Regions from separate parts of the Streptomyces sp. NPDC002181 genome, predicted to be linked through region 3. Evidence: riboswitches for the same ligand, from Rfam matches in the RefSeq annotation. Region 3 holds a riboswitch; each other region holds the start of a gene.
What was found. A riboswitch is a leader RNA that binds a small molecule or an ion and turns the genes downstream of it on or off. The one in region 3 is predicted to bind cyclic di-AMP.
Positions count from the first base shown of each region.

Region 1: linked by a shared signal. The riboswitch ahead of ACFYXV_RS24905 (transglycosylase family protein) and the one ahead of ACFYXV_RS17890 (M23 family metallopeptidase) in region 3 are both predicted to bind cyclic di-AMP.
Region 2: linked by a shared signal. The riboswitch ahead of ACFYXV_RS07915 (peptidoglycan DD-metalloendopeptidase family protein) and the one ahead of ACFYXV_RS17890 (M23 family metallopeptidase) in region 3 are both predicted to bind cyclic di-AMP.

Region 1 is NZ_JBIASC010000011.1:79,084-83,278, forward strand. It holds gene ACFYXV_RS24895 (septum formation initiator family protein) at 1-276, opposite strand, end outside; gene eno (phosphopyruvate hydratase) at 406-1,692, opposite strand; gene ACFYXV_RS24905 (transglycosylase family protein) at 1,958-2,644, opposite strand; cyclic di-AMP (ydaO/yuaA leader) riboswitch at 2,647-2,817, opposite strand; gene ACFYXV_RS24910 (transglycosylase family protein) at 3,100-4,143, opposite strand.
Region 2 is NZ_JBIASC010000002.1:375,618-379,812, reverse strand. It holds gene ACFYXV_RS07925 (aspartate aminotransferase family protein) at 1-81, shown strand, start outside; gene ACFYXV_RS07920 (tyrosine-protein phosphatase) at 109-927, opposite strand; cyclic di-AMP (ydaO/yuaA leader) riboswitch at 1,206-1,414, shown strand; gene ACFYXV_RS07915 (peptidoglycan DD-metalloendopeptidase family protein) at 1,419-2,399, shown strand; gene ACFYXV_RS07910 (SGNH/GDSL hydrolase family protein) at 2,566-3,351, shown strand; gene ACFYXV_RS07905 (MBL fold metallo-hydrolase) at 3,522-4,195, shown strand, end outside.
Region 3 is NZ_JBIASC010000006.1:128,128-132,322, forward strand. It holds gene ACFYXV_RS17880 (M16 family metallopeptidase) at 1-533, shown strand, start outside; gene ACFYXV_RS17885 (M16 family metallopeptidase) at 554-1,921, shown strand; cyclic di-AMP (ydaO/yuaA leader) riboswitch at 2,106-2,265, shown strand; gene ACFYXV_RS17890 (M23 family metallopeptidase) at 2,278-3,072, shown strand; gene ACFYXV_RS17895 (GntR family transcriptional regulator) at 3,236-3,901, shown strand; gene ACFYXV_RS17900 (HPr family phosphocarrier protein) at 4,079-4,195, opposite strand, start outside.

The sequences.
Region 1 (4,195 bases), on a different contig from region 3:
GCGGAGCCGTTCGAGGCGCCGGCCCGCGGCCTCGGCGGCCCGCCGCTGCTCCGCGATCTCCGAGCGCTGGGAGACGTACTGACGCATCGGATACGCGAGGGCGACGACCAGCGTACAGAGGACGAGCACCAGGAGCGCGGCGCGGCCGGTGAGCCGGCTGCGGCGGACCTGACGGCGCGTCTGCGAACGGTAGACGTGGGCGGCGGTCCGCTCACCGAGCTGTTTGAGCCTGGTCGCGGTGGAGAAGGTGGAGAACCGATCCCGGTTCCCGGCCATTGATCCCGCCTCCCCTGTGTCCCTGCTGTCCCTGGGTGCGCGGTACGCGCCACGCAATACGTCCCCGCACACGGTACGGGACCGAGTGCGGGGACGTACGGAGGCCAGCCCCGGAGGGCGCGGCCGTGATCAGCCCTTGAAGCGCGGGAAGGCGGAGCGGCCCGCGTACACGGCGGCGTCGTCGAGGATCTCCTCGATGCGCAGCAGCTGGTTGTACTTGGCGACGCGGTCCGAGCGGGCCGGGGCGCCGGTCTTGATCTGGCCGCAGTTCACGGCGACGGCGAGGTCGGCGATGGTGACGTCCTCGGTCTCGCCGGAGCGGTGCGACATCATGCACTTGAAGCCGTTGCGCTGGGCCATCTCGACGGCGTCGAGGGTCTCGGTCAGCGAACCGATCTGGTTCACCTTCACGAGCAGGGCGTTCGCGGAGCCCTCCTCGATGCCGCGGGCCAGGCGCTCCGGGTTGGTGACGAAGAGGTCGTCGCCGACGATCTGGACCTTGGCGCCCAGGCGGTCGGTGAGGGTCTTCCAGCCGGCCCAGTCGTCCTCGAACAGCGGGTCCTCGATGGAGACGAGCGGGAACGCGGAGACGAGCTCCTCGTAGTACTCGGTCATCTCGGCGGCCGAGCGGGACTGGCCCTCGAACTCGTACTTGCCGTCCTTGTAGAACTCGGACGCGGCGACGTCGAGCGCGAGCGCGATGTCCTTGCCCGGGACGTAGCCGGCCTGCTTGATGGCCTCGACGATGAGGTCGAGCGCGGCGCGGTTGGACTCCAGGTTCGGCGCGAAGCCGCCCTCGTCACCGAGACCGGTGGAGAGGCCCTTGGTGTGCAGGACCTTCTTGAGGGTGTGGTAGACCTCGGCACCCCAGCGAAGGGCCTCGGAGAAGGACTCCGCGCCGATCGGGGCGATCATGAACTCCTGGATGTCCACGTTGGAGTCCGCGTGCGAACCGCCGTTGAGGATGTTCATCATCGGAACGGGCAGCAGGTGCGCGTTCGGGCCGCCGAGGTAGCGGAAGAGCGGGAGGTCCGAGGCCTCGGACGCGGCGTGCGCGACGGCCAGGGAGACGCCCAGGATGGCGTTGGCGCCGAGGGAGCCCTTGTTCTCGGTGGCGTCCAGGTCGATCATGGCCTGGTCGATCAGGCGCTGCTCGGTGGCGTCGTAGCCGACGAGCTCCGGGCCGAGCTGCTCGATGACGGCGAGGACGGCCTTCTCGACACCCTTGCCCATGTAACGGTTGGGGTCACCGTCGCGGAGCTCGACGGCCTCGAAGGCACCGGTGGAGGCGCCGGACGGAACAGCAGCACGGCCGGTGCTGCCATCGTCGAGGCCCACCTCGACCTCGACCGTGGGGTTGCCTCGGGAGTCCAGGATTTCCCGGGCTACGACGACGTCGATGGACGGCACGAGCATCTCCTTCTGGGATGTGACGCTGGGTGTGCGGTGGCATGTCGGGCCGTGGGATGGCCCCGCCGCCTAGAGCCTAACCGGCTCCGGGCACTGGGCCGGCCGACCGCCCGCCCCCTGGGACGAAAAAGGGCCCGAATACCCGCCTTCCGGTACATAGGACCCTTGACCGGCGGCGCACATGCCGCCGCCCGGCGCGTGAGGGGAAGACGCGCCGGGCGGTCGGGCTGCCGCGGCGCCGCTCGGGCGGCCGCGGTCGTCACTGCAGGATTCAGCTGAGCTTCAGCATCTGACCCGGGAAGATGAGGTCGGCGTCCGAGACGATGTCCTTGTTGAGCTCGAAGAGCTTCTCCCAGCCGCCCTTGACGCCGTTGGCCTCGGCGATGGTGCCCAGGGTGTCGCCCGGCTTGACCTCGTACGAGCCGTTGCCGGTCTTCACGACCGGGGCCTCGGCGCGCTCCGAGCGGGTGACCGGCGCGGAGCTCTCGCGCTTGGTCTCCTTCTTCGGCTCGGTCTTCTTCGGCTGGGTCTTCTTGGTCTCGGTCTTCGTCTCCGTCTTCTTCGGGGTGTCGGTCGCGCCACCACCGTTGTAGGCGGAGTTGGAGAGGCCCTTGCCGCAGACCGGCCAGGCGCCCTTGCCCTGGCCCTTGAGGACCTTCTCGGCAATGGCTATCTGCTGCGACTTGGAGGCCTGGTTCGGCATGCCCTGGCCGCCGTACCCTCGCCAGGTCTGGAGGGAGAACTGCAGGCCGCCGTAGTAGCCGTTGCCCGTGTTGATGGACCAGTTGCCGCCGGACTCGCACTGCGCCACGGCGTCCCACTGGGAGGCGGTGGCGGCGGAGGCCGAGCCGGCCGCCATCAGGGGGGCGGCTACGGCGACGCCGGTGACACCGGCGAGCGTGACGATGCGAGCGGCCTTGGAGGCGCGACGGTGCTTGCCCTTGCCGGAAATCAGCATGGAGTTCTCCTCACCGACGCCTACGAGGTGAGCTGTCGGGTTCGGGCTGATGAGTGCCCGGCCGTGCGACGTGGCGCACGACTTAACCCCTAGCCGTTTCCTGGCCGTCTCTCAACGGCCGGTCCCGGCGCCTACCTTGGTTCCCCCGCTCCTGCCTTCGGCGCTTGACGCGACGACTGTTCCCCCCGTCCGCCGGCAGGATTCGGCGATGCGGTCGAAGGAGCCCGCGGTGGCGGGCGACTCAGAAGGTAGACAGGTCTCTCCCCGATGTTCAACGAGGAACACCGGGGAGAAACGGGCCCTACTTGCGCCCTCCTTGCGGGTGTTTGCGCAGGTGAGGGCGGGGTTTGCGGAAGGCTCCAGGCGGGACACGCCAGTTGACCGGAAGAGACACATGTCTCACTTGCAGATAACGGACATTCAGCCTTTTCCGGGTGTCCGAAGTGCCGCTATTTCTAACTTAGATCCAGATTCTGACCGGGCTTGATCAGATCGGCGTCATTACCGATGACCTGCTCGTTGGCCTGGTACAGCGCGTTCCAGCCGCCCTTGACCCCCTTGGCAGAAGCGATGGTCGCCAGACTGTCGCCCGCCTGGACCGTGTACGAGGGATCCGACGCCGCGTCAGAGGTGGCGGGCGCCTCAAGAGCGGGCGTACCACGGTGCTTGCCGGTGCCGGAGGGGTCCGGGATGCCCGCCGGGTCGGTCGTGGCGCCCGGGGTGCCCGGGGCCGAGGGGTTGGCAGGCGCGCTCGGGTCGGCCGGGGAGACCGGAGCGGTCGGGTCCGGGCTGCCGGGCGTGGTCGGGGTGCCCGTCGAGGGGGCCGTCGGGTCGGTGGGCGCCGTCGGGGTGCCCGGGGCCGTCGGGTCGCCGGGGGTGCCCGGGAGCACCGGAGCGCTCGGCGAGGTGGACGGCACGTCCGGGTCGGGCATGACGGGCAGTCCGCTGTTCGGCGCGAGCGGCGCCGGCGGAAGCGTGAAGACCGGGGACGGGGTCGGGGCGCCGAAGTCCTGCGGCTTCACGCCGGAAGCGCCGGCCGGGACCGAGTCGTCGGGGCGCGAGGGGCTCGTGGTGACCGGGCCGAGCGTGCCGGGCAGGCCCGGGTCCACGGCGGCCGCGGGGCCCTGCCGGGTCAGTCCTGCCGTCTCCGAGCAGTGCCCGAAGGCCTCGGGGCCCTGGGTGCCCAGTACGCGCTCGGCGACGGCTATCTGCTGCGAGCGGCTCGCGAGGTCGGGGCGCTCGGCGAACTCCCGGCCGCCCGAGGCGTTCCACTGCTCCTGCGTGAACGAGAGTCCGCCGTAGGACCCGCTACCGGAGTTGGCACTCCAGGAGCCGCCGCTCTCGCACTCGGCGACCGTGTCCCACGTGGAGGCCTCGGCCGCGCTCGCGCCGGTGGCGGCGAGCAGGGGCAGGGCCAACGCGGAACCGGTGACTCCGGCGGTGACGACTATCGCGGGTACCTGGCGGGGGCGTCTGTGGCGGCCGTTCCCGGAACGCATGAGCTGCACCTTTCGCATAACGGCTGGGTAACGGCAGAACCTAGCCGTCTTA
Region 2 (4,195 bases), on a different contig from region 3:
ATGGACGAGGCGCACGGCGGGGGCGCCCTGATGTGGGACTTCGGCAGGACCCTGGTGAAGCAGGCCGTCGGCGGCGGCTGACGGCCTGCTCCACCTCGCGGGGCCGGCTCAGTCGAGCAGCCGGTCCCGCAGCCGGTCGAGGGTCTCGGGCGTGAGCCCGAGGCCCTCCGCGAGGTACCGGTCGAGCCCGCCCCAGTGTCCGTCGATGGCGTCGAAGGCTGACGTCAGGTATTCGGCGCGGGCGTCGAACAGCGGCGAGAGCAGCTCCATCACCTCGGGGGAGCGGGCCTCGGGCGCATCGCTGCCCCGGCGGACGCGGTAGCGGCGGTGCGGGGCGTTGGACTCCAGGTAGTCCGCCACGATCGCCTCCCGTCCGACGCCCAGCGCGAGCAGGGTGACGGCGATCGACAGGCCGGCCCGGTCCTTGCCCGCCGCGCAGTGCATGAGCGCCGGAACGCTGTCCTCGGCGAGCGCGTGCAGGACCCGGCCGTGCTCGGCGGTGCGCTTCTCGATCATCGTGCGGTACGAGCCGGCCATCCGCGCGGCGGCCTTTCCGTCGCCCAGGAGCCCGCGGAGCTGTTCGACGTCGCCCTCGCGGACCATCGTCCAGAACTCCCTGCCGTCGGCCGGATCCGACAGCGGGATGTTGACGTTCCGTACGCCGGGGAGCTCGACGTCGGGCCCTTCCAGGTCGTGGTCGGCGTTGTTGCGGAAGTCGAAGATGGTGTGCAGACCGAGCGACGCGAGAAATTCTGCATCAGTTTCGGTGGCATGTGCCAGATGTCCGCTACGGAACAGTTTTCCCGGCTTGACCCTCCGCCCGTCGGTGGTCGGGAGGCCGCCCACGTCACGGAAGTTGCGCACTCCCGCGAGTTCGGGCTCCGGTACGGGCCCCGTCGGCGAGGGCCGGGGTATCTGCTGGGTCACGGGAACTCCTCCGCATCGTCGTGGTGTGTCCGAATTACACTACTTGGGGCCAACTTGCCATAACCGGAGGCGAGATCGGGCAGGGCCCCGTGAGCCAGATCATACGGTGACCGTGAGTGCCTGATCGTCAAAGTCGAATGGCCCGGCCGGAGGGGTTGTTGACGCCGGGGAATGGACGGAGGGTGACCGGAATTCCGGTGGATTCCCGGTTCTGTGAATCCGTCAGGAAATTCGTGGCTTGTTCGGTGCGGCTCAACTCGATTACCTTCGCGATCGATCCGGATGGACCGCCGAATCCTGCCGCCGTCCGGGAACCGCACCCGACTATTCACGCGCGCGGCAGGAGCGGGGGAACCAGGTAGGCCGCTGCTTCGGATCTTTCGCATCCGAACAGCTCGGGGTGAAGCCGTTCATGTTCCGTTCATGCGCGGCCGGACATCTCCAGTCCGAACCCGACAGCTCACCTCGCAGGCGACGGAGAGGAATTCGCCATGCCTGCAAAGGGTAAGCACCGACGTCCCAAGTCCCGTTCCATGGCGCGCGGCTTCGCCGTCGCGGGCACCGGCGGTGCGGCCCTCGCGCTGCCGCTGCTGGGTGCCGCAGGCGCCCAGGCCGCCCCGGCCGGGGCCCCCGCCGCGGCTCCCGTGCAGGCTCCGCGGCTTCCCGCGGCCCTCGTCTCCGCGCCCGCCGCCGTACAGCAGGGCTCGCCCGCCACTTCGGCCGTCTACACCGTCGTGCCGGGGGACTACCTCTCCAAGATCGCCCAGGACCGCCACCTCTCGGGCGGGTGGCAGCAGCTGTACGCCGACAACCGCGAGGCGGTCGGCAGCGACCCCTCGCTGATCCACCCCGGGCTGAAGCTGACCCTCGCCGCGAAGGGCGGGGCGGCCGAGGCTCCCGCGCAGAAGGCTGCCCCGGCCCCGGCGAAGAAGTCCTCGGCCGCGGACCCGGCCGCGGAATCGGCCTCGAAGGGGAAGGGGTCAGCGGACGTCGCGCCGGCCGGCGCCCCCGCCGCCGCTCCCGCCAAGAAGAGCACCGCCTCCAAGTCCGCCGCCGCGGTGAGCGCCTCGGGCTTCGTCGCCCCCGTCGGCGGCGGCATCTCCACCCAGTACAAGACCCCCGGCGCCATGTGGTCCAGCGGTTACCACACCGGTGTCGACTTCATCGCGAGCTCCGGCACCACCGTCCGCGCCGTCGGCGCGGGCACGGTGGTCTCCGCAGGCTGGGGTGGCGCGTACGGCAACGAGGTCGTGATCCGGCACGCCGACGGCAAGTACTCCCAGTACGGCCACCTGTCCCAGCTCTCCGTCTCGGCCGGCCAGAGCCTCACCGGTGGCCAGACCATCGGCCTGTCCGGCTCCACGGGCAACTCCACCGGCCCGCACCTGCACTTCGAGATCCGTACCGGGCCGTCCTACGGCTCGGACATCGACCCGCTGGCCTACCTCCGCTCGAAGGGCGTGAGCATCTGACGGCTCCCGCCGTCGGAGAGGCAGCCGGACCCGTGAGGCCGGGACCCGAGGGGGGTCCCGGCCTCACGCACTGTTATTCCGTACCGACCAGGTGGTATAGATCACGGGCCGTCAACCCCTGCCTACGGTGGCGTAGGTCACGCACCGGGGTGAAGGATGTGTTCTCGTGGCAGCGACGACGACGACACTCAAGACCATCGGCTCGTACGCGGCGATCGGGGACAGCTTCACCGAGGGCGTGGGGGACCCGGGACCCGGGGGGACCTTTCTCGGCTGGGCGGACCGGCTGGCCGTACTCCTGGCCGATCAGCGCGAGGAAAACGAGTTCCGGTACGCGAACCTGGCCGTGCGGGGACGCCTCCTCGACCAGATCGTGGCCGAACAGGTCCCCCGGGCCAAGGAGCTCGCACCGGACCTGGTGAGCTTCTGCGCGGGCGGCAACGACATCATCCGGCCCGGCAGCGACCCGGACGACGCGGCGGAGCGGTTCGAGGCGGCGGTGGCCGACCTCACCGGGGCCGTCGGCCAGGTCATGATCACCACGGGCTTCGACACCCGGGGCGTTCCGGTCCTCAAGCACCTGCGGGGCAAGATCGCGACGTACAACGCACACGTGCGCGCCATCGCCGACCGCTACGACTGCCCGGTGCTCGACCTCTGGTCGCTGAAGTCCGTACAGGACCGGCGGGCTTGGGACGACGACCGGCTGCACCTCTCGCCCGAGGGACACACCCGGGTCGCGCTGCGGGCCGCCCAGGTGCTGGGGCTGGAAGTGCCGGCCGACCCCGACCAGCCGTGGCCGCCGCAGCAGCCGCGCGGCTCGGTGGACGTGACCCGGGACAACATCCAGTGGGCGCGGGAGTACCTGGTGCCGTGGATCGGGCGGCGGCTGCGCGGGGAGTCCTCCGGGGACCACGTGGAGGCGAAGCGCCCGGACCTGCTGCCGCTCTAGGGGCACGAGGGGCGAACGGGAGGGGACGGAGGAGGCGGAGGAGGCGGGGGGAGCGCGTGAGAACGGGGGCGCGCGGCGGAATCCTTCGGGGCCGGTACGCGTTGGCATGGTGGTAGACCGGTATTCCGTACGGCCTCACGACCATCCGCCCCACCCTCCCAGGAGGCGCTTTGACCGGCTCCCGTCCCCTGCGTCCTCGGCTTCGCGCCCTGCGGCCCGAAGCTTTCGGCGCGGATCCGTCCGGCGCCCGCCTGGAGCGGATCCGGCGCTCGCCGAACTTCGCCGACGGCACCTTCCAGAACCCGGTCGGGGCCCGGACCAGGCCCTCCGGCTCCATGATGGAGTTCGCCAAGATCTACTTCCACAAGGAGCAGCGGACCCGGCGCAACCCCGGTGCGCCGATCCCGGTGTACCCGACGACCCTCGCCGAGCTGGCGAAACCGCCGGTGAGCGGGTTGCGCCTGACCTGGATGGGGCACTCGGGCGTGCTCGCGGAGATCGACGGGCGGCGGGTGCTGTTCGACCCCGTGTGGGGAGAGCGGTGCTCGCCGTTCCCCTTCGCCGGGCCCAAACGGCTGCACCCCGTCCCCGTGCCGCTCGCCTCGCTGGGGCCGGTCGACGCCGTGGTGATCTCGCACGACCACTACGACCACCTCGACCTGCCCACCATCAAGGAGCTGGCCGGGACCGACACGGTCTTCGCCGTCCCGCTCGGTGTCGGCGCCCACCTGGAGCGCTGGGGGATCGCGCCGGACCGGCTGCGCGAGCTGGACTGGAACGAGGCCACCGAGATCGCGGGGCTCTCGCTGACGGCGACCCCGGCGCGGCACTTCTGCGGGCGCGG
Region 3 (4,195 bases):
GCGAGTGCGACGCCGCCGACGTGGCGCTGACCGTGCTGGGCGGCGGCGAGTCCTCCCGGCTCCACAACCGCCTCGTACGCCGGGACCAGACGGCGGTCGCGGCGGGCTTCGGCATGCTGCGGCTCGCCGGCGCCCCCTCGCTGGGCTGGCTGGACGTGAAGACCTCCAGCGGTGTCGAGGTGCCCGCCATCGAGGCGGCCGTCGACGAGGAGCTCGCGCGGTTCGCCGCCGAGGGCCCCACGGCCGAGGAGATGGAGCGTGCCCAGGCGCAGCTGGAGCGGGAGTGGCTGGACCGGCTGAGCACGGTGGCCGGGCGCGCCGACGAACTGTGCCGCTTCGCGGTGCTGTTCGGCGACCCGCAGCTGGCGCTGACCGCCGTCCAGCGCGTCCTCGACATCACCGCCGAGGAGGTGCAGGCCGTGGCCGCGGCCCGGCTGCGCCCCGACAACCGCGCGGTGCTGGTGTACGAGCCGCTCCCGGCAGAAGCCGGCGAGAACGGCGAGAGCGACGAGAACGAAGGGGCGGAGCAGTGAGCGACACCGCAGCCGTCACGATGACCTTCCACCCGCAGCCGCAGGCCGGCCAGGCCCGGCCGTGGGCCTTCCCGGCCCCCGAGCGCGGCGCGCTGCCCAACGGCCTGACCGTGCTGCGCTGCCACCGGCCCGGCCAGCAGGTCGTCGCGGTCGAGGTCAACCTCGCCGCCCCGCTGGACGCCGAGCCGAAGGGCCTGGACGGCGTGGCGACCATCATGGCCCGCGCGCTGTCCGAGGGCACCGACAAGCGTTCCGCCGAGGAGTTCGCGGCCGAGCTGGAACGCTGCGGCGCCACGCTCGACGCGCACGCCGACCACCCGGGCATGCGGGTCTCCCTGGAGGTCCCGGCCTCCCGCTTGCACAAGGCGCTGGGCCTGCTCGCCGAGGCGCTGCGCGCGCCGGCCTTCGCCGACAGCGAGGTCGACCGGCTGGTGCGCAACCGGCTCGACGAGATCCCGCACGAGCTGGCCAACCCGCAGCGCCGGGCCGCCAAGGAGCTCTCCCGGCAGCTGTTCCCGCCGGCCCTGCGGATGTCCCGGCCGCGCCAGGGCACCGAGGAGACGGTCGCCCGGATCGACTCCGCGGCCGTACGCGCCTTCTACGAGGCCCACGTACGCCCCGCCACCGCCACCGCGGTGGTCGTCGGCGACCTGACCGGCATCGACCTGGACGAGGTCCTGGGGGACACCCTGGGCGCCTGGACCGGCGACTCCGCCGAGCCGCTCCCGGTTCCGCCGGTCACCGCCGACGACACCGGCCGCGTGGTCATCGTGGACCGGCCCGGCGCGGTCCAGACGCAGCTGCTCATCGGCCGCATCGGGCCGGACCGGCACGAGCGGGTCTGGGCGGCGCAGGTGCTCGGCACGTACTGCCTGGGCGGCACCCTCACCTCGCGCCTGGACAAGGTGCTGCGCGAGGAGAAGGGCTACACCTACGGCGTGCGCGCGTTCGGCCAGGTGCTGCGCTCCACGGCCGACGGCAAGGGCGCCTCGATGCTCGCCATCAGCGGCTCGGTGGACACCCCCAACACCGGCCCGGCGCTCGACGACCTCTGGAAGGTGCTCCGCACCCTCGCGGAGGGCGGCCTGACCGACGCCGAACGGGACGTGGCGGTGCAGAACTTGGTGGGCGTGGCCCCGCTGAAGTTCGAGACGGCCGCGGCCGTCGCCGGCACGCTCGCCGACCAGGTCGAGCAGGAGCTCCCCGACGACTACCAGGCGCGGTTGTACGCACAGCTGGCCCAAACGGGCACGGTGGAGGCGACGTCGGCCGTCCTGGCCGCCTTCCCGGTGGACCGCCTGGTCACGGTCCTGGTGGGCGACGCCGCCCAGATCGAGGAGCCGGTGCGGGCGCTGGGCATCGGTGAGGTCACCGTCGTCACCAACTGACGGACATTTCAAGGGGCTCCGGCGGCTTGTCCGTCGGGGCCCCTTTTGTCTGTTTCGTGAAGAGGTTGCTCGTATGGGGTGTGGCGTACGCAACAAAAACGCGTGTCTGTTTGGCGATTGACTGATGATCCGCCTAGCGTCGGCCGTGCTGTCCGTCAGTTGTACCCGCCGCATCCGCGGCACCGGGCAGCGATCGCCGAGTCCCCGTCAGGCGCGAGCCTGGGGAGCCGGGGACCCACATGTGTCCCTGGGGTGAATCGGACCGCCTCGTCAGAGGGGGCCCGTAGGAGACCTTCCTGCTCCGAACCCGTCAGCTAACCCGGTAGGCGAGAAGGAAGGAAAGGATCAACCCCTTCATGGCGTTTGGCAGTCGTGCCGCCGGTAAGCACCGTGGTTCCAGTCGTCTGAGCCGCAAGACCGCCGGTTACGCCGGCATCGCCGCCCTCGCCACCACCGGTGTCGTCGGCTCCCTCGCAGGCCCCGCGTTCGCCGCGTCGGACAAGGCCCCCTCCATGGAGGACACCGGCCTGAACGCCGTCGTGACCGCCGAGGACCTCCAGGGCCAGATCGAGGCCCAGGCCGACGCCCAGGAGCACGCGGCCGAGGCCGCCGCCCTCAAGGCGAAGGCGGAAGCCGAGGCCAAGGCCCGTGCCGCCGAGGCCAAGCAGAAGGCCGAGGAGAAGGCGAAGGCCGAGCGGGAGGCCGCCGAGCGCGCCGCCCGCGAGGAGGAGCGCAAGCGCCTCAACACCTTCGTGGCCCCCGTCGACGACTCCTACGTCAGCACCCAGTGGCACGCGGGCGGCGGCATGTGGTCCTCCGGCAGCCACACCGGCATCGACTTCCACGCCGCGTCCGGCACGACCGTGCACGCGGTCGGCATCGGCACCGTGGTCGAGGCGGGCTGGGGCGGCGCGTACGGCAACAACGTCGTCATCAAGCACGCCGACGGCACGTACACGCAGTACGGCCACATGTCCTCGCTGAACGTCTCCGTCGGCGACCAGGTCACCGCCGGCCAGCAGATCGGCCTGTCGGGCTCCACCGGCAACTCCAGCGGCCCGCACCTGCACTTCGAGGCCCGTACCGGCGCCCAGTACGGCTCGGACATCGACCCGGTCGCGTACCTGCGCAGCCACGGCGTCGACGTCTGACACGCGCTACCCCGCACTTCACCGAAGGCCCCGGCTCCCCGAGCCGGGGCCTTCGTGTTGGCTGTAAACGTCTGCTATTTCCGCCCGCGCTCGGAATTTATCGCCCGGTGCAATAGAGTCCCCGTAAGGTGGTCGGCAGTCGGAAATAGGCGGAGGTCCGGACTTGCGAATTCCTGCGCACGCGGTATGCACGGCAATCCGCGAAGACATCGTCTCCGGGGTCTTCGAACCGGGTGCCCGGCTGACCGAGGAACTGCTGGCCCGCCGGTACGGGGTCTCCCGCGTCCCCGTCCGCGAGGCACTGCGGACCCTGGAGTCCGAGGGCTTCGTCACCACCCGGCGGCACGCGGGCGCCTGCGTCGCCGAACCCACCGAGCAGGAGGCGGCCGACCTCCTGGAGCTGCGGCTGCTGCTGGAGCCGCTGGCGGCCGCGCGCGCGGCCCGGCGGCGCACCGAGGGCCACCTCAAGGTGCTCCGCGGGCTGGTCAGGCTGGGCCAGGAGCGGGCCAGGCGGGGCCAGGGGGAGGATCTGAGGTCCCTGGGGGGCTGGTTCCACGAGACCCTGGCCCAGGCCTCCGGCAGCCCCGGGCTGATCGTGCTGCTCACACAGATGCGGCACAAGGTCGCCTGGATGTACGCGGTGGAGGCGCCGGCCCGTCCCGTGGACTCCTGGGCGGAGCACGGCGCGATCGTGGACGCGGTCGCGCGCGGGGACGCCGAGCGGGCCCGCGCGCTGACGGTGATGCACGCGGACCGCGCGGCCGGGGCGCACCGGCTGCGCGTGAGGACTTCGCAACATGCCGTAAACACGGCGGGCGGTCCGCATTAACAAAAGGCGGGTATCAAAGTGTGGGGCCCGCGATTGAATTCACGCCGCGAATGTCCTCGCCCCGCCCCGTGCGATGAATTCCCGAATACGGCAGACGCGCAGAACGCGGAAGCCGCGGCCACCGGAATATCGGTGGTGGCCGCGGCTCCTGCGTGTGCCCGGGGTGAACCCGAAGGGTCAGACGGTCTCGGGGAGCTCCTCGAGACCCTCGGCGACCAGCTTCGCGAGGCGGTCCAGAGCCGCCTCGGCGCCTTCGGCGTCGGACGCGAGGATGATCTCCTCGCCGCCCTGCGC